One region of the Litchfieldia luteola genome, then DNA from elsewhere that is predicted to be linked to it. Evidence: riboswitches for the same ligand, from Rfam matches in the RefSeq annotation. Region 1 holds a riboswitch; the other holds the start of a gene.
What was found. Region 1 has a riboswitch for S-adenosylmethionine ahead of mtnW (2,3-diketo-5-methylthiopentyl-1-phosphate enolase). Riboswitches for the same ligand answer to the same signal wherever they lie in the genome.
Positions count from the first base shown of each region.

Region 2: another riboswitch for S-adenosylmethionine. It lies ahead of metK (methionine adenosyltransferase); the one in region 1 lies ahead of mtnW (2,3-diketo-5-methylthiopentyl-1-phosphate enolase).

Region 1 is NZ_JAGGKM010000001.1:615,038-630,715, forward strand. It holds gene J2Z26_RS03175 (carbon-nitrogen family hydrolase) at 1-44, opposite strand, end outside; gene J2Z26_RS03180 (pyridoxal phosphate-dependent aminotransferase) at 36-1,208, shown strand; SAM riboswitch class I at 1,282-1,390, shown strand; gene mtnW (2,3-diketo-5-methylthiopentyl-1-phosphate enolase) at 1,714-2,958, shown strand; gene J2Z26_RS03190 (2-hydroxy-3-keto-5-methylthiopentenyl-1-phosphate phosphatase) at 2,955-3,620, shown strand; gene J2Z26_RS03195 (methylthioribulose 1-phosphate dehydratase) at 3,617-4,234, shown strand; gene J2Z26_RS03200 (cupin domain-containing protein) at 4,255-4,800, shown strand; gene fosB (metallothiol transferase FosB) at 5,131-5,553, opposite strand; gene cbpA (cyclic di-AMP binding protein CbpA) at 5,802-6,434, shown strand; gene J2Z26_RS03215 (DMT family transporter) at 6,458-7,378, opposite strand; gene J2Z26_RS03220 (aspartyl-phosphate phosphatase Spo0E family protein) at 7,801-8,061, shown strand; gene J2Z26_RS03225 (electron transfer flavoprotein subunit beta/FixA family protein) at 8,412-9,236, shown strand; gene J2Z26_RS03230 (electron transfer flavoprotein subunit alpha/FixB family protein) at 9,268-10,293, shown strand; gene J2Z26_RS03235 (FAD-dependent oxidoreductase) at 10,286-11,581, shown strand; gene J2Z26_RS03240 (ferredoxin family protein) at 11,563-11,862, shown strand; gene J2Z26_RS03245 (hypothetical protein) at 12,018-12,335, opposite strand; gene J2Z26_RS03250 (hemerythrin domain-containing protein) at 12,547-13,083, shown strand; gene J2Z26_RS03255 (MFS transporter) at 13,134-14,366, opposite strand; gene J2Z26_RS03260 (aldo/keto reductase family protein) at 14,596-15,543, shown strand; gene J2Z26_RS03265 (ATP-binding protein) at 15,561-15,678, opposite strand, start outside.
Region 2 is NZ_JAGGKM010000004.1:454,411-470,088, forward strand. It holds gene J2Z26_RS14205 (CoA transferase subunit A) at 1-476, opposite strand, end outside; gene J2Z26_RS14210 (sigma-54 interaction domain-containing protein) at 707-2,077, opposite strand; gene J2Z26_RS14215 (MDR family MFS transporter) at 2,183-3,382, opposite strand; gene J2Z26_RS14220 (glycogen biosynthesis protein GlgD) at 3,537-3,701, opposite strand; gene J2Z26_RS14225 (YtzC family protein) at 3,713-3,994, opposite strand; gene mnmL (tRNA modification radical SAM protein MnmL/YtqA) at 4,220-5,182, shown strand; gene mnmM (tRNA 5-(aminomethyl)-2-thiouridylate-methyltransferase MnmM) at 5,179-5,751, shown strand; gene J2Z26_RS14240 (tetraprenyl-beta-curcumene synthase family protein) at 5,782-6,882, opposite strand; gene J2Z26_RS14245 (gamma carbonic anhydrase) at 6,984-7,496, shown strand; gene J2Z26_RS14250 (C39 family peptidase) at 7,619-8,350, shown strand; gene asnB (asparagine synthase (glutamine-hydrolyzing)) at 8,380-10,266, opposite strand; gene metK (methionine adenosyltransferase) at 10,513-11,715, opposite strand; SAM riboswitch class I at 11,954-12,098, opposite strand; gene pckA (phosphoenolpyruvate carboxykinase (ATP)) at 12,732-14,321, shown strand; gene J2Z26_RS14270 (glycerophosphodiester phosphodiesterase family protein) at 14,502-15,488, shown strand; gene tyrS (tyrosine--tRNA ligase) at 15,527-15,678, opposite strand, start outside.

The DNA.
Region 1 (15,678 bases):
AGAAATTCAAGAAATTTTTTGAGTAGGTGTAAATGATGAAGCATTTTGAGCAATCACAGTTGTTACAAGGTTTACCTAAACAATTTTTTGCATCCCTTGTTGCAAAAGTAGGGAAAGTTGTTGCCGAGGGGCATGATGTAATTAACTTAGGTCAGGGAAATCCCGACCAACCAACCCCGGACCACATTGTGGAAGCATTAAAAGTAGCTGCTGAAAAACCAGCATATCATAAATATTCACCTTTTCGTGGGCAGCAGTTCTTGAAAGAAGCGATTGTTACGTTTTATAAAAGGGAATATGGTGTAGACCTTGACGCTGAAAAGGAAGTTGCCATTTTATTCGGAGGAAAGGCTGGACTTGTTGAAATCCCGCAGTGCCTAATGAATCCGGGGGATATCGCACTCGTACCTGACCCTGGATATCCCGATTATTGGTCAGGAGTAGAACTGGCTCGTGGTGTAATGGAGTATATGCCGCTTCTGGCTGAAAACGAGTTTCTCCCTGACTATAGCCAAATTGATAAGAGTGTTTTGGAACAAGCGAAAGTCATGTTCTTAAACTATCCTAATAACCCAACTGGTGCTACCGCTTCAAAGGAGTTTTTTGAAGAGACCATTGAATTAGCAAACAAACATGAAATTTGTGTTGTTCACGATTTTGCATATGGTGCAATTGGCTTTGAAGGTAAGAGACCAGTAAGCTTTTTAGAGGCAGATGGTGCGAAGGATGTTGGAATTGAGATTTACACATTCTCAAAAACGTATAATATGGCCGGCTGGAGAATTGGTTTCGCTGTTGGAAATCAAAGTGTAATTGAGGCTTTAAATCTACTACAAGATCATATGTATGTAAGTATATTTAGTGCTGTTCAAGAGGCTGCTGCAGTGGCATTGTTAGAATCACAACAATGTGTAGATGAGTTAGTTTCACTGTATGAATCACGTCGTAGTACGTTAATTGATGGATTAAAGGAAATCGGTTGGGATGTTACGGCACCAAAGGGTTCTTTCTTTGCATGGTTACCAGTTCCCAAAGGGTATACGTCTGAAAGCTTTGCAGACTATTTACTTGAAAAAGCACATGTAGTCGTTGCTCCAGGTGTTGGATTTGGAGAATATGGTGAAGGTTATGTTAGAGTTGGGTTATTAACAGATCATGATCGTCTGAAAGAAGCTGTCGAAAGAATCAAAGCATTACAATTATTTTAGTTGACAGAAAACTAAAATACTGTCATAATCCATAGTAAATTTCGTAAATGAATGTAAAATTAAATAGATTGTTTTCTTATCAAGAGCAGGTGGAGGGACTAGCCCTACGAAACCCGGCAACCGACTTATATTTTTATAAGCACGGTGCTAATTCTTGCAGCATAAAAGCTGACAGATAAGGAGATGGTAGTGATAATACCTCTTCTTACTGAAGAGGTTTTTTATTTTTTGCTAAGACAAAGCTTATTATTATCTTGATCCTATGTTGATTTCTGCGGAAGGCACGAGACTCCTGCGGGAGTAGCGCATCAAAGTGAGACCCCACAGGCGCATAGCGCCAAGGAGGCTCACGGACCGCCCGATGGGAATTCGCCTTTGAAAAAGCCGGCAATTGGGCTTTTTCATAATTCCCCGCGGAAAGCGAGTGCCTGTAGCAGAAATCAACAGGCAAGTAAAATACAGCCTATGTTCAGGTATAGGATTCTTACAGAAATGAGGTACTTAAATGAGTGAAGTAATTGCAACCTATCTAATTCATGATCCATCACATAATCTTGCAAAAAAGGCTGAAGGAATCGCTCTCGGATTAACGATCGGATCCTGGACAGATCTCCCTCAATTAGAGCAAGAACAACTAAAAAAACACAAAGGCCAAGTGATTAGTATTGAGGAACTACCAAAAAGTGAGTCAGTTAATCACTATCTAGGCAAGGATGTAACGAGAGGGATATTAAAAATCGGCTATCCTAGTGCAAACTTTAGTGGAGATTTACCAGCAATTTTAACAACTGTTTTCGGTAAGCTTTCGCTAGATGGAGAAATCAGACTTGTAGATTTAGAGTTTTCTGACGAGGTAAAAGAGAATTTTCCAGGGCCTAAATATGGACTACAAGGAATACGAGAAAAACTTGGAGTATATAATCGACCATTAGTTATGAGCATTTTTAAAGGAGTGATTGGTCGTGACCTCACTTACTTAAAAGAGCAACTTAAGGAGCAAGCTCTTGGTGGAGTAGATATTGTGAAAGATGATGAGATTCTTTTTGAAAATCCTCTGACTCCATTTGAACAACGAATTGTTGCTGGGAAACAAGTGTTAGAGGAAGTTTTTGCTGAAACAGGGCATAGAACTTTATATGCTGTTAATATTTCCGGGCGTACTTTCGAGCTTAAAGATAAAGCTAGAAAAGCAGTAGAGCTGGGTGCTGATTTATTACTGTTTAATGTATTTGCCTATGGACTTGATGTGTTACAAAGTCTTGCAGAAGACCCTGAAATTACAATTCCAATCATGGCACATCCGGCCGTAAGTGGTACAGTAACACCATCTGAGTTTTATGGGATTACAAACCAATTACTACTTGGAAAACTCCTTCGATATGCTGGTGCAGATCTAGTTTTATTCCCATCACCGTACGGAAGTGTAGCTTTGGATCGTGATGTAACATTAGGGATTGCAGAGGAACTAACAAAACTAGATGATCAATTTAAAACGGCATTTCCAGTTCCGTCAGCTGGGATTCATCCTGGCTTAGTACCTCTTTTAATTCAAGACTTTGGCAATGATAGTATTATCAATGCAGGTGGTGGAGTCCACGGTCACCCTGATGGAGCCGTAGGTGGAGGTATGGCATTTAGGGCAGCAGTAGATGCGGTTCTAGCGGGTAAAACTCTTAAAGAGGCTGCTGAGGACAATGAGAACCTAGGGAAAGCAATTTCACTATGGGGAGTAGTTGAGGTAAAGTCATGACGAAACCAGTAATTTTTTGTGATTTTGATGGAACGATTACCAATAGTGATAATATTATCGCGGTGATGAAAAAGTATGCACCACCTGAGTGGGAAGCGATTAAAGATGACATTTTAGGTCAGAATGTGTCAATCCAAGAGGGTGTTGGAAGGTTATTTTCATTACTACCTTCCTCTTCGAAAGATACGATTATTCACTACCTCACGGAGAGCGCAGTTATTCGTGATGGTTTTAAGGAGTTTGTTGCTTTTACAAAAAAGAATGATGTTACTCTGTATATTGTAAGCGGGGGAATAGATTTCTTTGTTTATCCACTCCTTAATGGATTAGTAGAACCGGAGCAAATATATTGTAATGGGTCTGACTTTTCTGGAGAGACGATAAAAATCTTATGGCCACATAGCTGTGATGATGGTTGTCAGAACGGATGTGGTTGTTGTAAACCATCTCTGATTCGTAGGCTGGCATCACCTGGTGACTATAACATAGTCATTGGGGATTCGATTACTGATTTGCAGGCAGCCAAATTAGCAGATCATGTTATTGCAAGAGACTTTTTATTAGAAAAATGCCAACAGTTAGACTTACCACATACATCATTTACAACCTTCTATGATGTCATAGATGTGGTATCAAAGCAGCTGGAGGTGAAACAGCCTTGAGTAATATACTTACTAGATGGAATGAATTAGCCGATGTGAAAGATGAGTTAGCTACTCGTGATTGGTTCTTTGGAACGAGTGGAAACCTCTCAATCAAGGTAAGTGATAATCCATTAACATTTTTAGTATCAGCAAGTGGCAAGGATAAACGAAAAAGAACGAATGAGGATTTTCTATTAGTTGACCGTAATGGGGAAGCAGTGGAAGAGACACCGCATATAAAGCCTTCAGCTGAAACGCTATTACATGTTGATATTTATAACCGAACAAACGCAGGTTGTAGCTTACATGTTCATACGATTGATAACAATGTCATTTCAGAGCTCTATGGAGATGAAGGTGAGGTTGTATTTAAGGGTCAAGAAATCATCAAGGCGCTTGGGATTTGGGAAGAAGATGCCGAAATTCGGATTCCAATTATTAAGAACCACGCCCATATACCAACATTGGCTGCAGAGTTAGCTGAGCACATAGAGGGTGATACGGGTGCTGTCTTAATTCGTAATCATGGAATTACCGTTTGGGCAAAGAATGCTTTTGAAGCGAAAAAGCATTTGGAGGCCTACGAGTTTTTATTTAGCTACCGAGTAAAATTACTGACTATAAAAAGATAATATTGGGGGAGGAATTTATAATGGCAAATATTCGTATTCGTAACACAGGGGAACGTATTGAAGGGCATGAAAATGTGGCGAAATTTTTAGAAGAGCAAGGTGTGCTTTATGAGCACTGGGACACTAATAAACTACCAGAAGATTTACGTGGTAATTGCCAAATTAACGATGAGCAGAAAGCTCAAGTATTATCTATTTTTGAAGATGAGATTAAATCATTAGCTGAAAGAAATGGCTATCATAAATGGGATGTTGTTGCTCTATCGGAAGTAACTCCGAATTTAGAGGAGCTTTTGAAAAAATTTGAACAGGTTCATGTTCATACAGAGGATGAAGTTCGTGCGATTACAGCTGGTAACGGTATTTTCGTTATTAAAGGAAGCGAAGAGCTAGGCTACTTTGATGTAGAACTTTCTGCAGGAGATGTTATTTCTGTACCAGTTGACACACCTCACTTCTTTACACTTCGTGAAGATCGCCAGGTTGTTGCCGTTCGTTTATTTATCGACCCATCAGGATGGGTAGCACATCCATTCCAAGATCCACAATTTGTTGAGACTAAGTAAAGATATGTTGGAAACCTCCTTTCGGGTGTGAAAGGAGGTTTTTTTGTGGGAATTGGGTTTATGAGTCCTCGATACAGGATAAATCGTGAAATGAGGACACATTATTTGATTTATCGTCCTATAATTTTCGAGATCCTCAAAATAGCTGTCGATAAACAGATTTATCGACCTTTAATTTTCAGGATTCCTATAATTGATGTCGATAAACAGATTTATTGACCTGTAATTTTCGAGATCTTCAAAACTTGTGTCGATAAACAAATGTATCGACCTATAATTTTCAAGATCCTCAAAATAGCTGTCGATAAACAGATTTATCTGCCCAAAAGCTCACTCACTAAAATACATATACGGTTTTTCTTGCTTATAATAATCAATTCGATCTTGCAGCGTACCTGTATGAAACTCGAACTTATGGCCGTCAGGATCTGTAAAGTAAATTGAGCGTTTATCACGCTCATCTCTAGTACGACCTTGTAGAACATTAACACCTAAAGAATGGATTCTCTTCACCAACTCGTCAAAGTCTTGCTCATCCACTGTAAAAGCAATATGTGTATAAGATTCATGTATCTCATTTCTCGGTATTGTATCTTCAACATTCAAAGCCAACCATAGCCCCGCAAGATCTAAGTATGCAGTTGTATTCCCTTTAACAAGTAGTTTGGCACCAAAAGCGTTCTCATAAAATTCGATTGAGCGGTCAAGGTCCGAAACAGAAAAAAGAAAATGATTTATTCCTTTAATATTCAACTTACATCCCTGCCTTTAAATAATTTAACTAGACCTATTATAAATAAAAAGAAATATATGGAAATCAAATATTTTAATAGTATATAATATTGAAAAGTATGATAACAAATTGTAATAAAATTAAAAATTAAGAATATTCTTTACTACTTGTGAATATTATGTTACATTTGATATCATATGTTCTTTTAAGATTACTTTTATTATATGATTAGGGTGGAAGATGATTCTACCACAAGGAGTGGAATGACATGAAAATTCGTTATAATTATGTACCAAAGAATGAAGTAAAATATTGTGAATCAACTCTTACAGTAAAAGAAGCTTATGAATATCTAAAAGAAACTGGCTATCGTTCTGTTCCAGTACTATCAGAAGGTGGTAAAAAGTTCGAAGGTCTTATTTATAAAGTTCATCTTCTAGACTATCTATATGAAGAGAAGGGGTCTCCTGAAGCATCAATCGATTCATTAGTGAAGAATCAAGATGCATTTATTTATGAAGAAGATTCGTTCTTTAAAACATTTTTAACGATCCGTCGCTTACCATTTATTGCAGTATTAAATGAAAATGAGCAATTTCTAGGAATCATCACACATGCAAACGTGATGGATGTTCTTGAGGATTCGTTTGGTATGAAAACAGGTGGCTACACTCTTACAATTGCTACGATTGAGCATAAGGGTGCAATAAAAGACCTTGTTACCCTATTAAGGGACATTAATATCGATGGTATGCTTACACTTGATAATGGAGAGAAATACTTACGTCGTATTATTGTGAATTTACCTGGTGAACTTTCACCTGAAAAAGTTAAGGCTCTTGTTGCTAAAATTGAGGAAAAAGAATTCCGTGTGACCCACGTAGACCAAATTGATAAATAATAAACAAAGAAGATCCCGCTAGCCTAAGCTATCCGGGATCTTTTTTTATGTTTCGAGATTGAAGTATTGAGCCTTTTTTTTGGAGCCGTAAAGAAGTAGACTCCTAGAATGACGATAATGCTGCCTGCTGTTTGAGGAATCGTAAGTTTTTCTCCTAAGAAGATAAATGCTAATATTGCAGTGAAAATAGGATTAAAGTTTAAGAACATACCAGACTTTACACTTCCAACTTTCTGAATCCCAACGTTCCAAAAAATCATTGCCAACACGGTTGCTCCAATAGAAGAATAGAGAATGGCCCACCAGAAGGAAGCGGTAGGATCAACTATACCATCTGAGGTTAAGAGTACAAATGGAAGATTTAGTAGTGATCCAAAAATACCTGCCCAAAGTGTGGCATTATATGGTGAAACTTGCGTCATAGCTTTTCGTGCAGCAACGGAATATAATCCCCAAATGGCAACTGCACCTAGCATAAACATATCTCCAATATTAAAATGAAATGATAATAGATTACTTAAATTACCATGTGAAATGACAATTAAAATCCCAAACAATGAAATTAGCATGGCTGACATCTGTCGAAAATTCAATTTTTCTCGATAAAAGAAAAACGAAGCAACTGCAATAGAGATAGGATTTAATGTTGAAAGTAAACCGACATTATCGGCCGATGTATTTTCTAAAGCTAAAAACATAAGAAAATTAAATAGAAGAACTCCAGTTAGCCCCATTAGAAGAAGGGGGGTAAGAGCTTGTTTAGGGAAGGTAATCTTCTTTTCCTTCCACCAGACGAAAGGTAGTAAACAAAGAACAGCAATTAGCCAACGTATTTCTGTAAGTAGAAGAGCTGAACCATGGTTAACCAAAAATTTACCTGCGACAAAGTTTCCAGCCCATAAGAAACTAGTGAAAAGTAATAAAAAATAATATTTTAATTGCATGTGATTCACCCATGGCCTTTATGTTGTAATTGATAGCTAAATTAATACGAAGAAATCATAGCATAAGAAGATAGGTACGTAAACCATTCGTAATGTTTAATTTTTAATGAAAGTTTTTCCTTATTTTGAGTATATGAACATAGACCTTTCCTCTACTTCCCTTAGGAGTCAAGTGCCTGCAGCGAAGATCCACTCTTAATAGAACTATTAAAAAGCAACATTCATTACAAAAGAGCTTGAAAAATATGTCGAATTCCTAAATGATTAATCCTTCAATCTATTAATATATGAGGCTTTAGTCAAGATATTACAAAAAAATACATAAAAAATTTGTCTAATATTGCGAATCTATTTACAGATATAGAAGATTTTGTAATAATTCATTAAGTGAGTATTTGATAGGATTAAAGGGGTTGTGTAAGTTGGCAAATGGAGATGTGGATGAGGTAGGTATACTTTTAGTAAACATTTCAAAAAAGAGAGCAGAAATGATAGCAGAAGCGAATACCTCGGGGTATACAAGTGATCGGACTATTAAATATAGTCAGGAGTTAGATCAGTTATTAAACCAATACCAACGTCTTAAAGTACAATCATGTAAAAAGGTGCGTTTTCGGCAATTTTTGAGACAATCGATTCTATTTTTCTATGGATCTAAATATAAGCTTCATAATTTCCAATAAATTTTAAAAAGCCATTTTCACAGGCTTTTTTATTTTTTTAAAAAAATCGTAAAATGTGTGATAAACATCACAGACAAGAGGTGGCTTTTTATATTACTTTGAAGAAAAGAAGTACTTATATTCATAGCTTATACGTTCAAAAGCGTCTAGTTAAGTCAGCAGGGATAACAATTATTTTGTTTGGCCTGCTTTTTTTATCATTACTAATATTTGAATAGTCAAAAAATTATTTTAGAGTGTGCTAACTTCCTATGACTGTTCATATAATTTGTAATATAACTTAGCTTGTGAAGAATTGAACATAGTATTGTCTTTACTTGAATACTTTTTGAAAGAGGAGTGAAGTCGTCATGCACATAGTGGTATGTGTGAAGCAAGTACCAGATACAAAGATAATCAAGATTAATCCCAAAACGAATACTCTAGATCGAAGAAGTGCACCAGCTATATTAAATCCGTACGATTCACATGCCGTTCAGGCAGCAGTTAGTATGAAGAATGATTCTAGTGATACTGTGTCCGTTTTGTCGATGGGCCCTCCACAGGCAACCGCAGTTATAAAAAAGAGTGTTGAAATTGGAGCTGACCAAGGATATTTAATTACTGACCGTGCTTTTGCAGGTGCTGATACATTGGCGACTAGCTATGCACTTTCAAAAGCGTTAGAAAAGATTAAAGAAGATAAACCAATAGATATCATCATTTGTGGAAAGCATGCGATTGATGGTGACACAGGACAAGTTGGACCTGGTATTGCTAGAAGACTTGATATTCCTCCGATTACGAATGTAATAGAAATTGTTGAAGTGAATGAGAAGGAAAAAACGGTTCTTCTAAAAAGAAAATTATCAGACGGATATGAGCTAATTCAGTCATCTATGCCGTGTTTATTAACTGTCGAAAAGGAAGTAAATGAGGTAGAGTACTCTCCATTACCAAATATGATTAGGGCAGCGAGATTTGAACCAATCATTTGGAGTGTTGATGATTTAGGAGAAGTCGACCGCAAGCAACTAGGCTTAAAGGGATCACCAACAATTGTAGGTAAAATGTTTACTCCACCAAAAGAAGAAGGTGGAAAAAGAATTGAAGGTACAGTTGATGAGCAGGTGGCAAAATTACTAGAAGTGTTAGCTGAGAAAAAAGAACTCTTTACTAAAGAGATAAGTAGGTAGAAATACATTTGAATCGTGGAGGGATACTTACATGCTGGACAATAGAGGAGTTTGGGTATTCATTGAGCAAAATGATAACCAGATTGCTGGTGTTTCATTAGAACTATTAGGAGCTGGGAGAAAGTTAGCAGATAAACTGGAAGTACCTCTAGCTGGAGTATTACTAGGGGACGGAGTGAAAGGTCTTTGCAACACGGTAATCGAATACGGTGCAGATGAGGTATACGTAATTGATGACCCGGTATTAAAAAACTATCGTACGGAAACCTACATGGCTGGTGTTTACAAGTTGTGTCAAATGTATAAACCGGAAATTTTCCTTTATGGGGCAACTCCAAATGGAAAAGACCTGGCAAGTGCAGTAGCGACAGATTTGAGCACTGGACTCACAGCTGATACAACAATGTTAGATGTAGAACCAGAAAGTAGATTACTAGAAGCTAGTCGTCCTGCCTTTGGTGGGAACATCATGGCAACCATCCTTTGTAAAAAACATCGGCCACAGATGGCTACAGTTCGTCCGAAGGTTATGAAAGCACTATCACCTGATCAAAGTAGAACTGGTAGAGTGATAGAAGAAAAGATTGGAATAAAAGAAGAAGATGTGCGTACAAAGGTAATGAAAATTGTCCGAGATGTAAATAAGAAAGTAAACCTCGCAGATGCCCATGTTATTGTAGCAGGTGGAAAAGGATTGGGAGATGAAAAGGGATTTGCCCTTATTCATGAATTGGCTGATGTGTTAGGTGCGACAGTAGGTGCAAGTAGAGATGTAGTTGAGGCGGGCTGGATTGGACATGAATACCAAGTTGGTCAGACAGGTGAAACAGTAACTCCAAAACTTTACTTTGCAATTGGAATTTCAGGAGCCATTCAACACGTTGTAGGGATGAAGAATAGTGAGATGATCATTGCAATTAATAAAGATCCAAATGCAACAATCTTTGATGTAGCAACCTATGGAATTGTAGGGGATGCACTAGAAATTTTACCAAAGCTAATAGAGCAGTTTAGAAATGCACAGAAAGAAAAAGGGGATGAGGTAAGTTATGTCTGAGAAATTTGATGTAATCGTAGTCGGTGCAGGTCCTGCCGGAACCTCCTGTGCCTATACCTGTGCAAAAAATGGATTAAATGTGTTGTTGATTGAGCGTGGCGAATATCCTGGAAGCAAGAACGTAATGGGGGGAGTCTTATACCGAAAACAAATGGAGGAGATTATTCCTGAGTTTTGGAAGGAAGCACCTCTAGAACGTCCAGTTATTGAACAACGGTTTTGGATGATGGATAAGGAATCAATGGTGAGTTTTGGCTACAAAGGTCTAGAGTGGGGAAGAGAACCCTATAATAACTTTACTGTTCTGCGTGCAAAATTTGATCAGTGGTTTGCAATTAAAGCGGTAGAGCAAGGAGCCCTTTTGATTAATGAGACTGTAGTAACAGAGTGCATTGTCAAAGATGGAAGGGTTATTGGAGTTCGAACAGATCGACCTGATGGAGATGTGTATGCAGACGTTGTTGTCTTAGCAGATGGAGTGAATTCACTCCTAGGTAAACAATTGGGATTTCATAAAGAGTTTAAGCCTCATGAAGTGGCCTTAACAGTCATGGAGGTTATTAATCTACCAAAAGATAAAATCAATGAACGCTTCAATCTTGAGGATGATCAAGGCTGTACAGTTGAAATTTTTGGAGATTCAACGAAGGGGAATTTAGGAACAGCCTTTCTTTATACAAACAAAGATAGCTTAAATATTGGTGTTGGAACGACCCTTTCAAGCATGATTAAAGCAAAAATGAAACCTTATGATTTATTAGATTATGTGAAAAGTCATCCGATGGTAAAGCCATACTTAGAGGGCGGGGAGCCTCTCGAATATCTTGCACATTTAATACCTGAGGGTGGTTATAATTCGATTCCTAAGTTAGTTGGAAATGGAGTAATCGTCGTGGGCGATGCAGCACAACTTGTAAATGCAATTCACCGCGAAGGGTCTAATATGGCAATGAGTTCTGGAAAAATGGCCGCAGAGACAATTATACGTGCAAAGGAAAGAAATCGCTATGATGAAGAAACTCTAGATTATTATCGGGTGAATCTTTATAACAGCTTCATTGGCAAGGACCTTAAAAAATATAAGGATGCTGCACATACCTTTGAAGAATATCCGCAATATTTTAAAGAATATTTACCGATGGTGAATCAGGCAGCCAGTAAGTTTTTCACTGTAGATGGAACGGCTAAAAGGGATAAACAGAAAGATATTATTCGCTCTTTCACAAAAGAGAAGGGTGCCGTTAAGGTCATTCAAGACATGTATAGAGCATGGAAGGTGATGAAATAATGTCAAAAAATATTGAAGAAAAACAGTATTTAGTTCGCTTTAAGGCTGACAAAAATTCACATTTAACTGTATTAGACCATGATGTATGCATGACACAATGTCCAGATAAGATATGTACGATTTTTTGCCCAGCAGAGGTTTATAAGTGGGAAGAAATAAGGATGCATGTAGGCTATGAGGGATGTCATGAATGTGGAAGCTGTCGGATAGGATGTCCTTATCAAAATATTAAGTGGGAGTATCCAAAGGGTGGCCATGGAATTGTGTTTAGATTAGCCTAATATAATAATTGTCAAAAAAGAGCATTTGGAGAGATCCAATTGCTCTTTTTATATTGAAGGTTAATGCTGGTTGAAATATGTATTAATACTATATTCATAGAGTGTACATTATTTCACAAATGGGTGTAAAAAGAAAGGTAAAGCTTTAAGGAGGGTTAACCGATTTGTGTGGCAAGGGGATAGGAGGAGAAGTTATCAGATTTGCATTGGCATTCTAATTCTGTTGCCATTCTAAATGCATCGTGGATACAAGAAATTTGTGGGGTGCTAAAATAAGGTGATGAGTAATCAAACGTGCCATCTTTATTTGCAGTGAAAACAAAAAGCTTCCAATGATATCTTTTATTTCCTTTTTCAACTTCTGTTCCTTCAACGGCAATTAACCAGTGAGACTCCTCTTCACTTAGTAAAGCTTGTGCATCTTTGTGGCCAATTTGCACTAAGGGCTTTTGGTAAAATTCCTGATAATTCATGAGAAAACACTCCCTTCAAGATAACTGTAAATTTTATTTATCTTTATTATATGTGAAAACGCTATCCTAATGTTAAAATATTTTAAGTTTTCAGAAAAAGTTCACAAAATGGTCTTCTTCCCTAAAAATAAAGGATAATGTGATTTGTATCACCTATATTAAAACATGGATAAGGTATAGTTTATTTATAAATATATAGGGGGTATGAAAAATGTCTGGTTGTATGAGTAGTATGTTTCAGAGGGAAGTAATGAATCTATGTAGTCCTTTGCAACAATTAAAAGATGAGCATGGTCCCTTAAATGTAATGAAAAAAGAATTATATGATATTTCGTCAAATATAGAGAAAACGAAAGAAGCAGAGTGCTTAGAAGTTATAAAGAAATTACGAGAGAAAGTAGAAAGCTTTGTTGCCGTGTTAGAACCACATTCACAAAGAGAGGAAGGTGTTCTTTTTGAGATGATGGAAAAATATATTGGAAGAACTTCAGGGCCAATTGCAGTTATGGAATATGAACATGATCAGGCAAAGTCTAACATAGGTAAGTTTTTAATGGAGACAGAACATCTCTCTGACAATTTATTGAAAGATGATGCTAAAAGGTTAGCTTCCTATGTAAGTGAAGCCTATTTAATTTTAACTGATCATTTTATGAAAGAGGAGAATGTATTGTTTCCAATGGCTGAGAAAATGTTGTCTGATGAAGAGAAACACGAACTTGAAGTAAGAATAAATGAAATAAAATAAATGCAAAATAGTTAGACTGCCGAAAAATACTTTTCGACAGTCTTTTTACATTACGTATTCCAAGTTTCTACTTCTTCATCAGAAGGAAGCAAATAGGTCAATAGACCAAGAAGGGGGAGAAATCCAATAGCAATAATAGTAGAGGTTAAGCCGAAAATATCTGCCAACGACCCCACTGCAATCGACCCAATTGCTCCCATCCCAAAAGCAAGGCCAACTATTAATCCAGACATCGTACCTATTTTACCTGGTAATAATTCTTGAGCGTAGACTACCGTTACTGAAAAACTCGACATAAGAATAAAGCCAATTAATCCAACGAGTCCGTAAGCAATTAATGGGTTTACAAAAGGTAATAGGATGGCCAGAGGTGTAGCACCAATCATAGATAAAAAGATAATTCTTTTCTTACCGAAACGGTCTGCCAAAGGACCTCCAAAAAATGTACCAACTGCACCTGCTGCTAAGAATATGAAAATAAAAAGTTGAGATTGCGAGATTGTATAGCCATACACTTCGATAACATAAAATGCATAAAAATTTGTTATAGATGATATATACCAAGATCGGGCAAAAACGAGAATGACGATAATTAATAAGGCAAGTTTTATTGCTTTTGAGAAGGACAACCCTGTCTCTAAACCACCAGTTTTTTGTTTTGGTTTAGCTGAAAGGAATGTTAAGGTAGTTGAATACCACCTTGCAATATAGATTAATAGTCCAATAGCTGTTGCAGCAACAATAGAAAACCAAATAGCACCAAACTGTCCTAGTGGAACAAGAATTAATGCAGTAATGATTGGTCCTAATGCTGAACCTGAGTTTCCACCAACCTGGTAAATGGATTGTGCTAACCCTCTACGATTTCCGGCAGCCATATATGCAACCCGAGAACCTTCTGGATGGAAAATAGCTGAACCAAAACCTATACAAAGTACTGCTATGATGATGGTTAAAAATGTCGGAGCAAAGGCTAAACCGATAATGCCAAAAAACGTTAGAGTTAAACCGAATGGTAAGGCATAGGGTAATGGTTTTTTATCAGTGTACCAACCAACAGCAGGCTGTAAGACGGAAGAGACCACATTTAATGAGAAACCAATAAAACCAATTTGTGTAAACGTTAAACCCATTGATTTCTGTAAAATAGGAAACATTGCAGGTATAACTGCTTGAATGGAATCGTTTAATAAATGGCATAATCCAATCATAAATAAGATACTGTAGGCAGTTTTTTGTTCTGGAATGGTTTTAGATGATGCTATTTTACTAGTTGCAAGCATAGGCGGAGATACTCCTTTTATCATGTTATATACACCTTCAATAAAAACCCTTTTCTTTAGATTTGTAAAGGTATATTTATTATTAATCATTTCTAAAAACCTACATTATTCGACGAATTATTTCCTGGGTGATAGGTAAGATGAACTTTACGGTTTTTAAATTTTCTGATAAATTAGAGGTAGGTTAAATATAAATATTATTTTAGGTTATTAGAGGAGGATTCATCGTATGAGATATCGTCGTTTAGGACGATCTGGACTTAAGGTAAGTGAAATAAGTTTAGGTAGTTGGCTTACATTTGGAAAAACAGTTGATGAAAAGGTAGCCTCTGAAACTATACATAAAGCATATGAATTAGGTATTAATTTTTTTGATTCGGCTAATGTTTATGAACGAGGAGAAGGTGAGAGGATACTAGCAAAGTCTCTTAAAGATTATCGTAGAGAATCTTATGTAATAACCACAAAAGCATTTTGGCCGATGGGAGATGGTCCGAATGATCGAGGACTGTCAAGAAAACATATAGTTGAACAAGTAAATGCTAGCTTAAAAAGGATGGACTTAGACTATATTGATGTTTTTTACTGTCACCGATATGACCATGATACACCAGTTGATGAAACATTAAGAGCAATTGATGACCTTGTTCGTCAAGGGAAAATTCTATATGCGGGAGTTAGTGAGTGGTCTGCAGCACAAATTCAGGAAGCTGTATCAATCGCAGATAAGTACTTAATGGATAGAATTATAGTAAATCAGCCTCAATATAATATGTTTCATAGAGACATTGAAGACGAGATAATTCCTGTCAGTGAAAAGAACGGTATCTCCCAGGTCGTGTTTTCACCACTTGCTCAAGGTGTTTTAACAGGTAAATATAAGGGAGGACAATTCCCAACTGGTAGTAGGGGTGCTAATGAGCAGGTTAACACTTGGGTAAAACAAATTATTAATGATATTGTTTTAACGAAGTTAGACCGCTTAGAAGAAATTGCCGGGGAACTGGAAATCACTTTGCCAGAGTTAGCTCTAGCATGGATCTTACGCCAACCTAATGTTGCGAGTACTCTAGTGGGTGCGTCAAATCCTGAACAAATCGAGGCAAATGCTCGTGCAGCAGATGTTGTCTTGAGTTTTGAGACAATCGAAAAAATTGAAACCGTTTTAACAATATAATTTAAAAAGAAAACAGGCTACGCTTCATAGCCTGTTTTCTTTATGGAAAGTGGTAATATAATTTTTACTTTCGTACCAACATTCACTTCACTCTCAATTTCAATTGTTCCTCCATATAGAGTGATAATTCGCCTA
Region 2 (15,678 bases), on a different contig from region 1:
GCCTTACTAGCTCTAACCAAACTAAAATCAGCAACTAGGGCCTTTTCTAAAATATACTCTTTTCCATTAAACTCTCTGACTTCTTTTCCTTCGGCAACTGGAGTTCCTACGCCAGCTGGTGTATAAAAAGCTGGGATACCTGCCCCACCTGCACGAATCCGTTCAGCTAGTGTCCCTTGTGGTGTGAGCTCTACCTCTAGTTCACCAGCGAGAACCTGTCTTTCGAATTCCTTATTTTCACCAACATAAGAACCTATCATCTTTTTGATTTGTCTATTCTTTAACAATAACCCTAGGCCCCAATCGTCAACTCCACAGTTATTTGAAATAACAGTTAGATCCTTAACACCTGTTTCAACTAAAGCCAAAATTAGATTTTCAGGAATACCTACTAAACCGAAGCCTCCCACCATAAGTGTTGAGCCATCTTTGATATCCTTTACAGCTTCTACAAATGAAGTAAATACAGGTTTCATTTTTTCTCCTCCTTTCTAAGTTTTCGTTCACTATTTACAATGCAAGGACCGTGCCAACTTTTCAAAAACGCATATTGTTCACATTTTTTTCACTTTTCACTGAATTAAGCGCAGCTTTTTTTTCCGGAATTCTGGAATAGAAATGAGTTAATCTGTTTGAAAACGCTTTTTAAATCACTTAAATTTAAAATTCCAGATTTCCGGAATGGTTTCCGGAAATCTGGAATTTTTTATTCTAAACTATATTTTTTAATTTTTTCATACATACTAGATTTACTAATTCCTAAAGACTTAGCCGCTTGTAGTTTATCTTGTCCAAATTGTTCAAGGGATTTTTCAATAATTTTTTTCTCGGTTTCATCTAAAATCTCTTTTAAGGATCTCTGACCAATAAGAAGCTTTGGATCTCCCATAAAATATTCAGGTAAAGAAGATATCGTTATCTTCTCTCCATCTGTTAAGTGAATTGCTGCCTCAATCACATTTTCAAGTTCCCGTAGGTTTCCTGGCCATGTATGTTTATATAACAGGTTTAGAACATCTTCCTCAATCATTGTTATCCTTTTTCCGGAACGTTTTGTCATCTTCTTTAAAAAGAATTCGGTCAAGTGACCGATATCCTCTACACGTTCACGAAGAGGTGGTACTTTAAAAGGAATAACATTGATTCGGTAAAACAAGTCCTCCCTGAAACGGTTTTCTTGAATCATTTTTTCTAACGGCCTATTCGTTGCTGCAATTACTCTAACATCCACAGGAATTGGTGTCATCGAACCAACTGGCTCTACCTCCTTTTCCTGTAGGACTCTAAGGAGTTTCACCTGCATATTTAATGGCATATCTCCAATTTCATCAAGGAAGATGGTTCCTCCGTGAGCCAATAAAAACTTCCCTTTTTTGCCGCCTTTTTTAGCACCGGTGAAAGCGCCTTCTTCATAACCAAAGAGTTCAGATTCAAGTAAGTGTTCCGGTATGGCCCCACAATTTACTTTGATAAATGGTTTGTTGCTTCGTGAACTTAATTGATGAATACTATGAGCGAAAAGCTCTTTACCCGTACCACTCTCACCTCTGATTAAAATAGAAGTATCGCCAGAAGCAACGTTTTTCACTTTCTCTTTTAGCTCCGTTATTTGCTTTGAAACCGCTTTAATATCTTGTAGTGTATACTTAGCACCATTGTGCTCTTGCCAATCTTGCAAATAAGTTTGAAGTTGTGGCATCAGGCTCTTTATATGACTACTCATTTTATCCCATTCTTTTGTATCACGGAAAATGACTGTACCAAGTGCACCTATTACTTCACCATTTGAGTAAATAGGAATTCGATTAGCAATCATATAATTCCCCTTTATATACTGAAGGTCAGCTATTTCCTCTTTACCTGACTTAGCAACAAGATGCATTCTCGAATTTTCAATAACAGTTGTTACGTGCTTACCAATTATTTCACTCCGGTTAATTTCAAGAAACTCACAATATTTTTTATTCATATATACAATATTTCCATCTTTGTTAACGACTACAATCCATTCATAAGCACTGTCAATAATCGTTTCTAATATATCATTTTTATATTGAGCATCTATTTCGTTAAACATAACATCACCTACTACAAATCTAATTGTTTCTATAATATCACTAATATTTTAAAAATTATAGAAATAAAAAAATGACGTGAAACATATGTGCCACGTCATTTCATCTTAAGTATGAGAACTTACTATCACTGAAGTATCTTGACTTTTTTTCTTTAATTTCTGGTCATATAAAGCAGTTGGAATAATAGATAATATTATTAACATCATCAAAATGATAAATAGTAGTTCAATATTATATAAATCTACTATTATACCACCGAAAATTGGACCTAACATTCTACCACCAGTAGCCGTGCTATTAACAATGCCCTGATAAAAGCCTTCTCTACCTTTAGGTGCCAGTTCATTGGCAATAGTCGGTACAGCCGGCCACACAAACATCTCCCCTATCGTAAGAATGATCATAGCTACTACAAAAGCAGTAAACATCTCCGCTTTAGCAACTATAGCAAAAGAGCCTACGAAAATTACTAGTCCGATAATAATTTGTGTTTTTAAGGTTTTTGCAAATTTACGGACCACTAAAGAAATGACTGGTTGCCCAAATACAATTAATGCCCCATTGATTGTCCATAAAAGGCTATACTGTTTTAAGCTAATTCCTAGATCTTGTGTGTGTGAAGCAATTGTTGTTTGCCACTGAACATATGCCAACCAACATATTAAATACCCTATGGACATTACTAATAAAGCAGTCAACTTCGTTCTATTTTTCACCACTTGGGGTTGTTGTAAAATCGAGCTTTGTTCAGCTTTTTCTATACTAATACGTCGATAACCAAATAGGGCTATAAAGAAATAAACAAGAATTAAAGCTGCATTTGCCGTGAATATATACGTAAAAGAGAACGATGCAACTAAACCACCAAGTCCTGCACCAACTGCCACTCCGACATTTTGAGCGACATATACTGCATTAAATGCTCTCCTTCCACCTTCAGGCCAAACTGAGCCTGCCATTGCATACATCGCTGGAAAAACAATACCTGATCCAAATCCTACGATTGTTAAAAAAACAACATAATATGGCCATTCATTGTTAAAAACCAGACCGATTACAGCCATTAAGGATATTACAATCCCCGTTAATATAGATTTATATCCTCCCACTTTATCAAAAAGTGCTCCACCGAACAGATTTCCAATAACACTTGCAGCTGAATTAAGCATTAATACTAAACCGGCTACAGATAAAGATTTCCCAAGATGATCATGAATGTAAATCGTATTTAAAGGCCATAAGAAGGAAGACCCCGTCACATTAATAATCATGCCTATCACTAATAACCAAAGAGATCGAGGCATCAGAATCCCCCTAAAATTTGTTATGTTTCGATTTCCAAAATAATTCTATTCCTTTCCTGGTTAAATGGCAATATAAAAATTAACCTACAAAATTTTCTTAATATTCACTAAAAAGACAGCCATACCGAATGTATGACTGTCCTTGTTTTCTGGGTTAATTTTCAGTTCTTTGTTTTGATTTTATAGGTTGGCCTTTTTCAAGATACTTTTTCTTCGCAACCTTTTTAGGATCAAAATCCTGACCAACCTCTATGTCATTACTATTAATTCCGTTTTTTGTTTTTTGCTCAGGGTTATTTTGCTTTGAACGTTTTTTCATTCTTTGACCCCCTAGTGATATTCATTTAAAAGATTTTCATCAAGAGTCATATCATTTTGAATCTGCTGAAGTTGCAGTCTCATACGGTGAAGTTGTTCACGCTGCTGTCCATTGCAACTTAGAGCTAGATGAGCCAGGTCATTTGCACAATCTTCAAGTTGCTCCATAGCATTCGTATATTCAGTGATATTATAATGCTCTTGCTTTCTTGCAACCGTCATTTGCTCCTTGCTCGTTCTAATCGTATCCTCACATCTTTGGAGAAACGTTTCAACTGATTGGCGTGTAGCCATTCAAATCCCCCCTAACTTAACTAAAGAAGCGACTAGCTTCCTCAACCTGTAGTTTGCACCATACAAGAACAAAATATGTCTTTCGGGGCCTGACCCCCACCACTTTAAAGCACTAAATTAACTCCTTTATTAATATTGAAGCCTCTTGTATTATTTGCATTTGAGTAGGGTAATGGCCCGTGATAAAATAGTAAAGTTAATGTATTTAATATAGGAGGTACTGCTTTGACGCAAGTAAACCCGTTCCGATATTCTTCAGATAATAAACGGTTTCATACATGGAACTATCATTTACGTGACTTCTTTGGTCATAAAGTATTTAAAGTTGCGATAGACGGTGGTTTTGATTGCCCGAATCGTGATGGGACAGTTGCTCATGGTGGGTGCACTTTTTGTAGCGTCTCTGGCTCCGGTGATTTCGCAGGAGACCGTGCGGACGATATCCTCGTTCAGTTTCACACGATTAAGGACAAAATGCATTCTAAATGGAAAGATGGAAAGTATATGGCATACTTTCAAGCCTTTACCAACACCCATGCACCGGTAGAAATTCTACGTCAAACATTTGAACCAATTCTTGAGCAAGAAGGGGTTGTTGGTATTTCAATTGCTACACGGCCTGACTGTCTTCCAGATGATGTCGTAGAATATCTGGCTGACTTAAATAAGCGCACCTATCTTTGGGTGGAGCTAGGGTTGCAGACAGTTCATGAACGCACAGCTTTATTAATAAATCGTGCCCATGACTTTCAGTGTTATATTGAAGGTGTAAATAAATTGAGAAAGCACAATATCCGTATTTGCTCACATATCATTAATGGACTACCACTTGAGACTACAGAAATGATGATGGAAACTGCTCGTGCAGTAGCTGAACTTGATGTACAAGGAATAAAAATACACTTACTTCATTTATTAAAGGGAACTCCAATGGTTAAGCAATATGAAAAAGGCTTACTTGAGTTTTTAACCTTTGAAGACTATGTAAATTTAGTATGTGACCAATTAGAAATTTTACCACCAGAAATGGTTATACACCGTATAACAGGTGACGGCCCAATTGAAATTATGGTAGGTCCAATGTGGAGTGTGAACAAGTGGCAGGTGTTAAATGCAATCGATGCAGAACTCATTCGAAGAGACAGTTATCAAGGGAAATACTACAAAAAAGTAGTTGAAGTCAAATGAAGCTAGAACGAATTCTGCCTTTTGCCCGAAGATTGTTAGAAATGGCCATACCCGAAGGTGGGATAGCTATAGATGCTACCATGGGTAACGGTCATGACACCTTATTTTTAGCCAAACTAGTTGGTGAGAATGGACATGTTTATGCCTTTGATATTCAAAGCGATGCTATTACGAATACGAGTATTAGGTTAAATGAAAATCAGCTGTCAGACCGTGTTACATTATTTGAACAAAGTCATGATGAGTTACAACAATCAATTCCTGCTACAACCCATGGAAAGATCAACGGTGCTATCTTTAATCTTGGCTATCTTCCTGGCGGTAATAAAGAAATTGTAACAAAACCAACTTCAACGATCGCTGCTATTGAGCAGCTACTTTCCATCATGGAAAAAGAAGGAATCATAGTACTTGTCATTTATCACGGACACGAGCAAGGTGCTGTTGAACGTGATAAATTACTTGAATACGTCTCAAAAATTGATCAACAATATGCCCATGTTTTAGAATATCGCTTTATAAACCAGGCAAACAATCCACCATTCATCATTGCTATAGAAAAGAAATAAAGAGTGCCATGGATACCCCATAGCACTCTTTTACATTGCTATTTCCTTTTTTGATCCTTTTAAAACATTCGTTACTTTCTGCATTGAACGATATAATCGTCCATTTAAATAAAAGAACAGTGAAGTTTTACCCCCTAGCTGAATAATCTTCTTTGCAATCCTATGTACTTCTTTCTGCTTTCTAACCTTCTCATCTGATAAATAGATCCCTAACAACCCCCTATTTATCATACGATGAAAATGTTCATCAGGTATTCCAGTAATATTCTGATCAGCTTCTTCTACAAAATGATGGAGACGAGCAACTAATTCACTTTGCTTAGGGTAATAAAAACAAAAATTTAAATCCCCGCCTTTTCGATCTTCATCCTGATCAATAAAATAATCTAAAAGAATGTGTAGGCCTTGTATGTAGGGGAAATAACCGTCTCTAATTTTATTTGCTGTCTCCTCAGTGAAGCTTGATTGAAATGCATACGATACCAAGCAAAAGATTCCTAGTGTGGACCCAGAACAAGCAGAAAATTCATACCACTGCATTTCAGGTAAATGCGGTTTATATTCATTAAACCATTTTTCTAACCTTGGCACTCTTTCCTCAACTCGAACATGTTTATGTACCTGTAAATCACAATAATATAAAGCTAGTTCCTGTAGGTGCTCATTGATAATATCAAAGTGTTTAACCTTCCTCAGGACATCCTGACAAGTTTTCACTAAGCTTTTTAAGTATCCACCATCTTCTTGTTCAGAGCGGTGACGATAATAATTTTTCAATGGGCTATCTAAAGTTAAGGCATCTGGCATCGAGTCATGTAATGCTCTAAAATCAATCGGATCTAATGATGTACTTCGATCACACAGATTATCTAAATAATCGCTTATTGTTTGGTATGCGACAATAAATCGGATACATTCATTTTTATGTTCATGCGCAAGAAGAGCTAAGATAGCTCCACCTTCACAATGAAAAGCTTTTGTATTTATACTGGCTAGTGCCTGTGTCCTAAGTTCAGGATCTGGTATTTGATTTGCTTTTTCTCGCCAATATGACAAATGTTTATGAACTTCAGGTAAAACATCTTTATATACCTTTGCCATTAAACTTACAGAATTAGATGGTACCTTCATCAAAACACCTCGTCTTTTTGATTTTGAATTACCGTTTACTCAAAAATTTGTTACACTAAACTTACTACAAAAAAGGAAATTATGAAAGGAACGAAAGAATTATGATCTATCCTTATAAGGGAATCTTACCTGAAATTGCTTCATCTGCTTTTATTGCGGATTATGTAACAGTAACAGGTGATGTTAAAATTGGTGAAGAAAGTAGTATTTGGTTTAACAGTGTAATTAGAGGTGATGTTGCATCAACGATTATTGGTAACAGAGTTAATATTCAAGATAATTCTATTTTACATCAAAGTCCAAATAATCCACTTATCATTGAAGATGATGTTACGGTCGGACATCAAGTTATTTTACATAGCTCCAAAGTTAGAAAAGGAGCATTAATTGGTATGGGATCAATTGTACTTGATGGTGCTGAAATTGGTGAAGGGGCATTTATTGGAGCTGGAAGTCTTGTTCCTCAGGGTAAGAAAATCCCGCCAAATACATTAGCCTTTGGTCGCCCTGCCAAAGTAATTCGTGAACTTAATGAAGATGACATAGCAGACATGGCTCGTATTCGTAGGGAATATGTTGAAAAGGGTCAATATTATAAAAGCCTTCAAAAATAATATCTGATGCAACTATGTTTACTTATGAAGTGTTTCCAAATCATTTGGAAACACTTTTCTGATTTTGACTACAGAAGGAATGGTATCCTAATAAAAAGCTTTTAAGATTGGAGCTAGTCTATATGATACCTAAAATTCTTAATCAATCTAAACTGAGAAATCGCATTCTTCTAGTATGTACTTTTCTTATAGTGTTTTTACCTAATAATGGCACCGCTGCCTATAGCAGAAATCTTACAACTACTACCACCAAAAAAATTATTTTAGATGCGCCTTTAATTTCACAAAATCCTGAATTACCAAGAGGCTGTGAGGTAACAAGCTTAGCCATGCTTCTGCAACATGCTGGTGTAATGGTTGATAAGCTTACTCTTGCTAAAGCTGTAAAAAAAGACCCTACACCTTATAAAAAACATAATGGCATTGTCCACTTTGGCAATCCATATAACGGGTTTGTGGGTGATATGTATACAAAAAGAAATAAAGGTCTTGGGGTCTATCATGCTCCAATCGCAGATTTAGCTGACCAATTTTTAGCTACTAGGATTATTGATTTAACAGGAGAAGATTTCACACAGGTTTATAAGTATTTAGTAAATGGATCCCCCGTTTGGGTCATTACGAATGCTACGTTTGAAAAGCTGCCAAAATCTTCTTTTGAAACATGGCATACACCCACCGGGATTATTAATATAACCTACCATGAACACTCAGTTTTAGTTACAGGTTTTGATGAGCACTTTATTTACTTTAATGACCCCTTGTCAGGAATTAAAAACACAAAAGCACCAAAGGAAGAATTTATAGCATCTTGGGTACAGATGGGAAAACAAGCGATTACTTATTGGCCTTAATAAGTGCCGCTTGTTCTATCCCATTGTATTTAAGAGAAACTTGAAATTTCACTATAAATCTCCTCAAACTGGTATTTCTTTTCAATAAACACTTGATGCCAAACCATAAACACTAGTACAGTCCATAATTTTCTACTATTATCAGCATTACCTTTACAATGATCATCTAACAATTTTAAGATTATATTTTTATTAAACAGGTGATTAGTGTCACTTGTCTTTATAATGGAAACGGCCCAATCATACATTTCATTTTTCAACCAATGTCTAATTGGTACTGGAAATCCTAATTTTTTTCGATTTAACACATGGTCTGGCACAATGCCTTCTACTGCTTTACGTAAAATGTATTTAGTTGTTTTATTTGCAGTCTTAAATTCAGGTCCAATTTTTTTTGCTACATCAAAAACTACTTTATCTAGAAATGGAACTCGTAGTTCCAAAGAATGAGCCATTGTCATTTTATCTGCTTTAAGTAAAATATCTCCGCGTAACCATGTGTGAATATCAATATACTTCATTCGATTTACAGGTTCATAATGTGCTGTCTCCTGATAAAATGGAGCTGTAATTTGGGTAAAATCTAACCCTTCCTTATAGCTTGTTAATAACAATTCCTTTTCATCTTCTGTAAACATTTTTGCATTTCCAATATACCGTTTCTCCATAGGTGTGCAGCCACGTTCAATAAAGCTTTTACCTCTAACGCCTTCTGGTAGTAGATGTGCAATCTTTCTTAGCAACGTTTTACCGGTTTGGGGAAGCGTATCGAATATCTCTAATGCTTGCGGTTCACGATAAATGTTATACCCACCGAATAATTCGTCGGCCCCTTCTCCTGACAAAACAACCGTTACATGCTTCCTTGCTTCTCTTGCAACAAAATAGAGTGGAATTGCTGCAGGATCCGCTAGTGGGTCATCCATATGCCACATGACTTTAGGTAATTCTGCGATATACTCCTCTGGAGAAATGACATAACTAAAATTATCTACACCTAGCATACTAGCTGTTTCTTTAGCAACATCTATTTCACTAAATCCTTCTGTTTCAAACCCGACAGAAAATGTTTTAATATAAGGATTAAATTGTTTTGCCAAAGATACAATTATTGAAGAATCTATACCACCGGATAAAAATGATCCAACAGGGACATCACTTCTCATATGAATATTAACAGAATCATATAGTGCATCCCTAATTTCGCTAACGAGCGTCTCTTCTTCTGACTTTATTGGTTTAAAGTTGGCCTTCCAGTACTGTTTAATCTTCATGTCTTCATTTAATTTCTTTGTGAAATAATGACCAGGCTCAAGTCTTTTAATCCCAATTGACATTGTTTCTGGCTCTGGTACGAATTGATATGTTAAATAATGTTGTAAGGAATCATAGTTGATAATATCGTTTTCAAACGCCAATAAGATACTTTTCTTCTCTGAAGCAAATAAAATTTTTGAATCATCTTCCATATAATAAAATGGTTTGATACCGAATTGGTCTCGTGCACCGAAGATTTCTTTTGTATTCTTATCCCAAATAACAAAGGCAAACATACCGCGTAAACGTGATGCTGCGTTTTCTCTTATTTTGCTATAAAGAGCTACAATTACTTCTGTATCACAGTTTGTCTCAAATTCCATTCCATCTAGTAGTAACTCTTTTCTTAGCTCAAGGTAATTATAAATTTCTCCATTAAAAATAATCCAGTAGCGATCGTTTTCGTATGTTAAGGGCTGGTGTCCCGTTTCAAGATCAATTATACTCAGACGCCTAAAACCAAACTGTATAATATCATCCGAATAATAGCCCTCATCATCTGGACCACGATGAGTTATTATTGTGTTCATACTTTTAAATTTATCAATGTATTCATTAGAGCTGCTCTTTTTATGCATACATCCTATAAAACCACACATTTTAGTCACCTACACTTTTAATATAAATTCTTCAATACCCATGTCTATTTTACTTAGGCTTTGTATGACAGATCTAGGTTACCTGTTTATTAGACGACAAAAAGTGATAAATTGTTACATTTTTTTAATACTCTTCACTTAGAATACAATTACGATAACTTAAAGATAGTGGATGCTTCTAAAACAAGCAACAAAAAAAAACAGGTAGATATTCGTAGAATATCACCTGTTTTAAAATCTTATTTATTATTGACCTAAAGCTTGTGCTTTTAATACCTCTGCTTTGTCTGTACGCTCCCATGGAAGATCCACATCTGAACGACCAAAGTGACCATATGCTGCAGTTTGCTTATAAATAGGACGACGAAGATCTAGCATTTTAATGATACCTGCTGGGCGTAAGTCGAAGTTGCTGCTAACTACGTCAACTAGCACATCTTCTGAAACCTTACCTGTACCAAAAGTATCTACTGCAATCGATACTGGTTTTGCTACACCAATTGCATAAGCTAATTGAACTTCAACTTTATCAGCTAAACCAGCTGCAACGATATTTTTCGCAACGTAGCGTGCTGCATACGCCGCTGAACGGTCAACCTTAGTTGCGTCCTTACCAGAGAAAGCACCACCACCGTGACGTGCATAACCACCATATGTATCAACGATGATTTTACGACCTGTTAAACCTGCATCACCTTGTGGTCCACCGATAACGAAACGGCCAGTTGGGTTAATAAAATATTTAGTATTTTCGTCAATTAATTCTTTTGGAACAACAGGAGAAATAACATGTTCCTTAAGATTACGTTGAATTTGCTCTAATGTAATTTCTGGGTGATGTTGAGTTGAAATAACAATTGTATCAATACGAACTGGTTTGTCATTTTCATCATACTCAACTGTTACTTGTGTTTTACCATCTGGACGTAGGTAAGGAAGAATGTCATCCTTACGAACTTTAGTTAAACGACGAGCAAGCTTATGTGCTAATGAAATTGGAAGAGGCATTAGCTCTTTTGTTTCATTACAAGCGAAACCAAACATTAATCCTTGGTCTCCTGCACCGATTGCATCGATCTGCTCATCTGTCATTTGACCTTCACGAGCTTCTAACGCCTGATCAACACCCATTGCTATATCAGCAGATTGCTCATCAATAGAAGTTAAAACTGCACAAGTCTCATAGTCAAAACCATATTTCGCACGAGTATAACCAATATTTTTAATCGTATCACGAACGATTTTTGGGATATCAACATAAGTAGATGTTGTGATTTCACCTGCAACAAGTACTAGTCCAGTTGTCACTGACGTTTCACAAGCAACACGTGCATTAGGATCATTTGTTAAAATTGCATCTAAGATTGAATCTGAGATTTGGTCACAAATCTTATCTGGATGACCCTCAGTAACAGATTCTGAAGTAAATAAACGGCGCTTTTTAGACATTCAAAAGCTTCCTCCTTTTAATACCACGAAATTAATCGTGTGTTGTTTGTAAGATACGGTACTCATTCCCTTATTATTGATTAGTTAAACCTGTTTTATCCAGTTATACGTTGAGAAGTTGTTTATTGTCTTAAAAATAATTCATCGTATGTATAACTAATCTGCATCGTTCCCAAAAAATAAAAAAACCTTTCCCTATTTTGAGGAAAGGTAGAATTTTTCAATCTCAGTCCTTTCACTCTTATCGATCAAGGTCAGTTACCTTGCATCAGGTTAGCACCTTATCACTAAATATGTGAAATTTCTCTCACATAATGCTTAAAAATTTAGTAATGGTTGCTGGGTTTCATAGGGCCTGTCCCTCCACCAGCTCGGGATAAGAGAGTATCCGTTCAATGACCAATAATAACTCAGTCATATTGGTAGTGTCAACATTTTTTGACAATATTCTTATCTAAATGATAAATATTCCATTATCACTCTGCAAAACGAGTCCGAATCCGTTGGTTATTCAGACAGGTTGAGCTACCACTCTGCATAACTAGTCCGAATCCATTGGTTATTCGGACAGGTTGAGCTTGCACTTTGCACAACGAGTCCGAATCCATTCGTTATTCAGACAGGTTGAGCCTTCACTTTACATAACTTAATCCATTCGTTATTCAGACAGGTTGAGCCTTCACTTTACATAACTAGTCTTAATCCATTCGTATTCAGACAGGTTGAGCTTTCACTTTGCACAACGAGTCCGAATCCATACTATTGTATCCTTTTCTAAAAAAAACAATTTATTTCATATTTTATAGTGCCTCATATTCTATTTTATTTTATCATATAGAGGTTAGAAACACGTCCTTGCACTATTTTTTAGCTAATTTCAAAAAAAATGGTACATTTATGAAAGTTAAGACGTAAAATATCAGAAATAGTATAGACTAATTAGATTAATGTGTTATACTAATTATGGGATTAACGTTGAAAACATATAACAATTTATATAAAGGAAGGTTTTGCACATGAATTCAGTTGGTGTTTCAAGTGAATTATTAACAGAATTACTTAATGGGAACAATGTTCTCCACAACTTATCTGTGTCAGGCTTAGTAGAAAAAGTTCTTAATCGAAATGAAGGGATCTTAACTTCAACTGGTGCGGTTCGTGCAACAACAGGGAAGTATACAGGAAGATCGCCTAAAGATAAATATATCGTAGAAGAAGCTTCAAATAAAAATAAAATTGACTGGGGTTCAGTTAATACTCCTATCTCAGAAGAGTCATTTGATAAATTATATAAAAAAGTAATCAACCATCTAAAACAACAAAACGAAATATTTGTGTTTGATGGGTTTGCTGGTGCTGATAAAAAATATCAAATGCCAATTAAAGTAATCAATGAATATGCTTGGCATAATCTATTTGCACACCAGTTATTCATTCGTCCATCAGCTGAGGAGCTTGCGACACATGAAACAGAGTTTACTGTGATCTCAGCACCTACTTTTCTAGCAGATCCTAAAGAAGATGGAACAGCTTCTGAAACGTTCATTATCATTTCTTTTGAACGTAGAACGGTATTAATCGGTGGAACTGAATATGCTGGAGAAATGAAAAAGTCTATTTTCTCTGTTATGAACTACATGTTACCTGAAGCTGGGATTTTACCAATGCACTGTTCAGCAAACGTAGGCCAAGAAGGAGATGTTGCTTTATTCTTCGGTTTATCAGGAACAGGTAAAACAACTCTTTCTGCAGACCCTAACCGCCGCTTAATCGGGGATGATGAACACGGTTGGTCTAACTCAGGTGTTTTCAATATTGAAGGTGGTTGTTATGCAAAATGTATCAACCTTTCTTATGAGAAAGAGCCTCAAATTTTTGATGCGATTCGCTTCGGTTCTGTATTAGAGAATGTAGTAATCGATCCTAATACTAGAGTTGCTGATTATGATGACTCTTCGTTAACAGAAAATACTAGAGCAGCTTACCCAATTCAAGCAATTGATAATATTGTTGATCCTAGTATTGCAGGCCACCCTAACACGATTGTATTCTTAACAGCAGATGCATTTGGAGTATTACCTCCAATCAGTAAGCTAACGAAAGAGCAAGCGATGTACCATTTCCTAAGTGGATATACTAGTAAGCTAGCTGGTACAGAAAGAGGAATTACATCTCCACAAGCTACTTTCTCAACTTGCTTTGGTTCACCATTCTTACCTCTACCGGCAACTGTTTATGCGGAAATGTTAGGTAAGAAAATTGATGAGCATGATGTTCAAGTATTCTTAGTTAACACTGGCTGGACTGGTGGAGAATATGGTGTAGGAAATAGAATGAAACTAGCATACACACGTGCAATGGTTCAAGCAGCTCTTGAAGGTGAACTAACAAATGCTGAAACAGTTAAGGGTGAAATCTTCGGATTAGAAATTCCTGTTCATGTACCAGGTGTTCCTGATGAAGTACTTCAACCTGCAAAAACGTGGGCAGATCAAGATGCATACAATGTAAAAGCTAAAGAGCTAGCAGCAAAATTCCGTCAAAACTTCAAAAAATTCTCTAATGTTCCGAAAGAAATTGAAGAGCTTGGTGGACCATTAGTATAGTATTAACGATCAAAAAGCAGTGTGCATATCGCACCTGCTTTTTTTTAGTTTGGTCCCTACAATATACCTAGATTTTCTCCATATATCAGTCTAAATAGTTATTGAGAAAACGTAAATAACCTTATAGACTTATAGAGTACATAAAGTAGTATTAGTTAGTGTTAAAGAAATGGAGGAAATATGAACACACTTAAAAAAATTGGGAGAAGTACATCCTTCCGAATTGCCTTATTGTTATTTATTTTTATATACATAAACAATAGTTCAATCTTTGTAAATCATGAAACTAGTGATTCACTTTTACTGGCACACCGAGGTATAGCACAAACCTTTTCCTTTGAGGGGATTGATAACAATACTTGTACAGCTGAGCGAATTTATCCACCCGAACATCCCTATCTGGAAAATACAATAACATCCATGGAGGCAGCCTTTGATGCGGGGGCTGATATTGTTGAACTAGATATTCATCCCACAAGTGATGGTCAATTTGCTGTTTTCCACGACTGGACACTCGATTGTCGAACAAGCGGAACGGGTGTAACTAGGGAACATACGATGGCAGAACTGAAGTCCCTTGATATCGGATATGGATATACTGCTGATAATGGAAAAACCTATCCATTTCGAGGTAAAGGGCAGGGATTAATGCCATCTTTAGATGAAGTATTGAGCTACTTTCCTGATCAATCTTTCTTAATTCATATAAAGAGTAATGACCCGAATGAAGGAATCCAACTTGCTCAGTACCTTGCAGACCTTTCACCAGAGCAGTTATCTTTGTTGTCAGTATATGGCGGGGACAATCCCATTGCAATATTAAAACAACAAATGCCAGCACTTCGTGTCATGTCAAAAGCAACAATGAAGGATTGCCTAATACCATATTTCGCAACAGGTTGGACGGGAATTGTGCCTTCTAATTGCAAAAACTCACAATTACATTTACCCGAAAAAATTGCACCCTGGATTTGGGGATGGCCTCATAAGTTTATATCACGTATGGAAAATGAGGGTACAAGAGTTATAGTAGTTGCTGGAGACGGTGGGTTCTCAGAAGGTTTTGATCAAAAAGAGGATCTTGAACGACTACCTGAAGAATATTTTGGGGGAATATGGACAAATCGGATTGATATTATTGCTCCTCTTTTAAATAAGATGGACTAGTTAAAAGCGATCCTCCTAATATAGAAGGATCGCTTCACTTATTTTGTTAGTTTAACAAATTTTCGTTTGCCTACTTGTAAGATTAACCCGTCTATAATTGTTACTAGTACATTTACATCACTTACTTTTTCTTCATTCAATCGAACGCCACCATTTTGTATCATTCTACGCGCTTCACTTTTTGAACTTT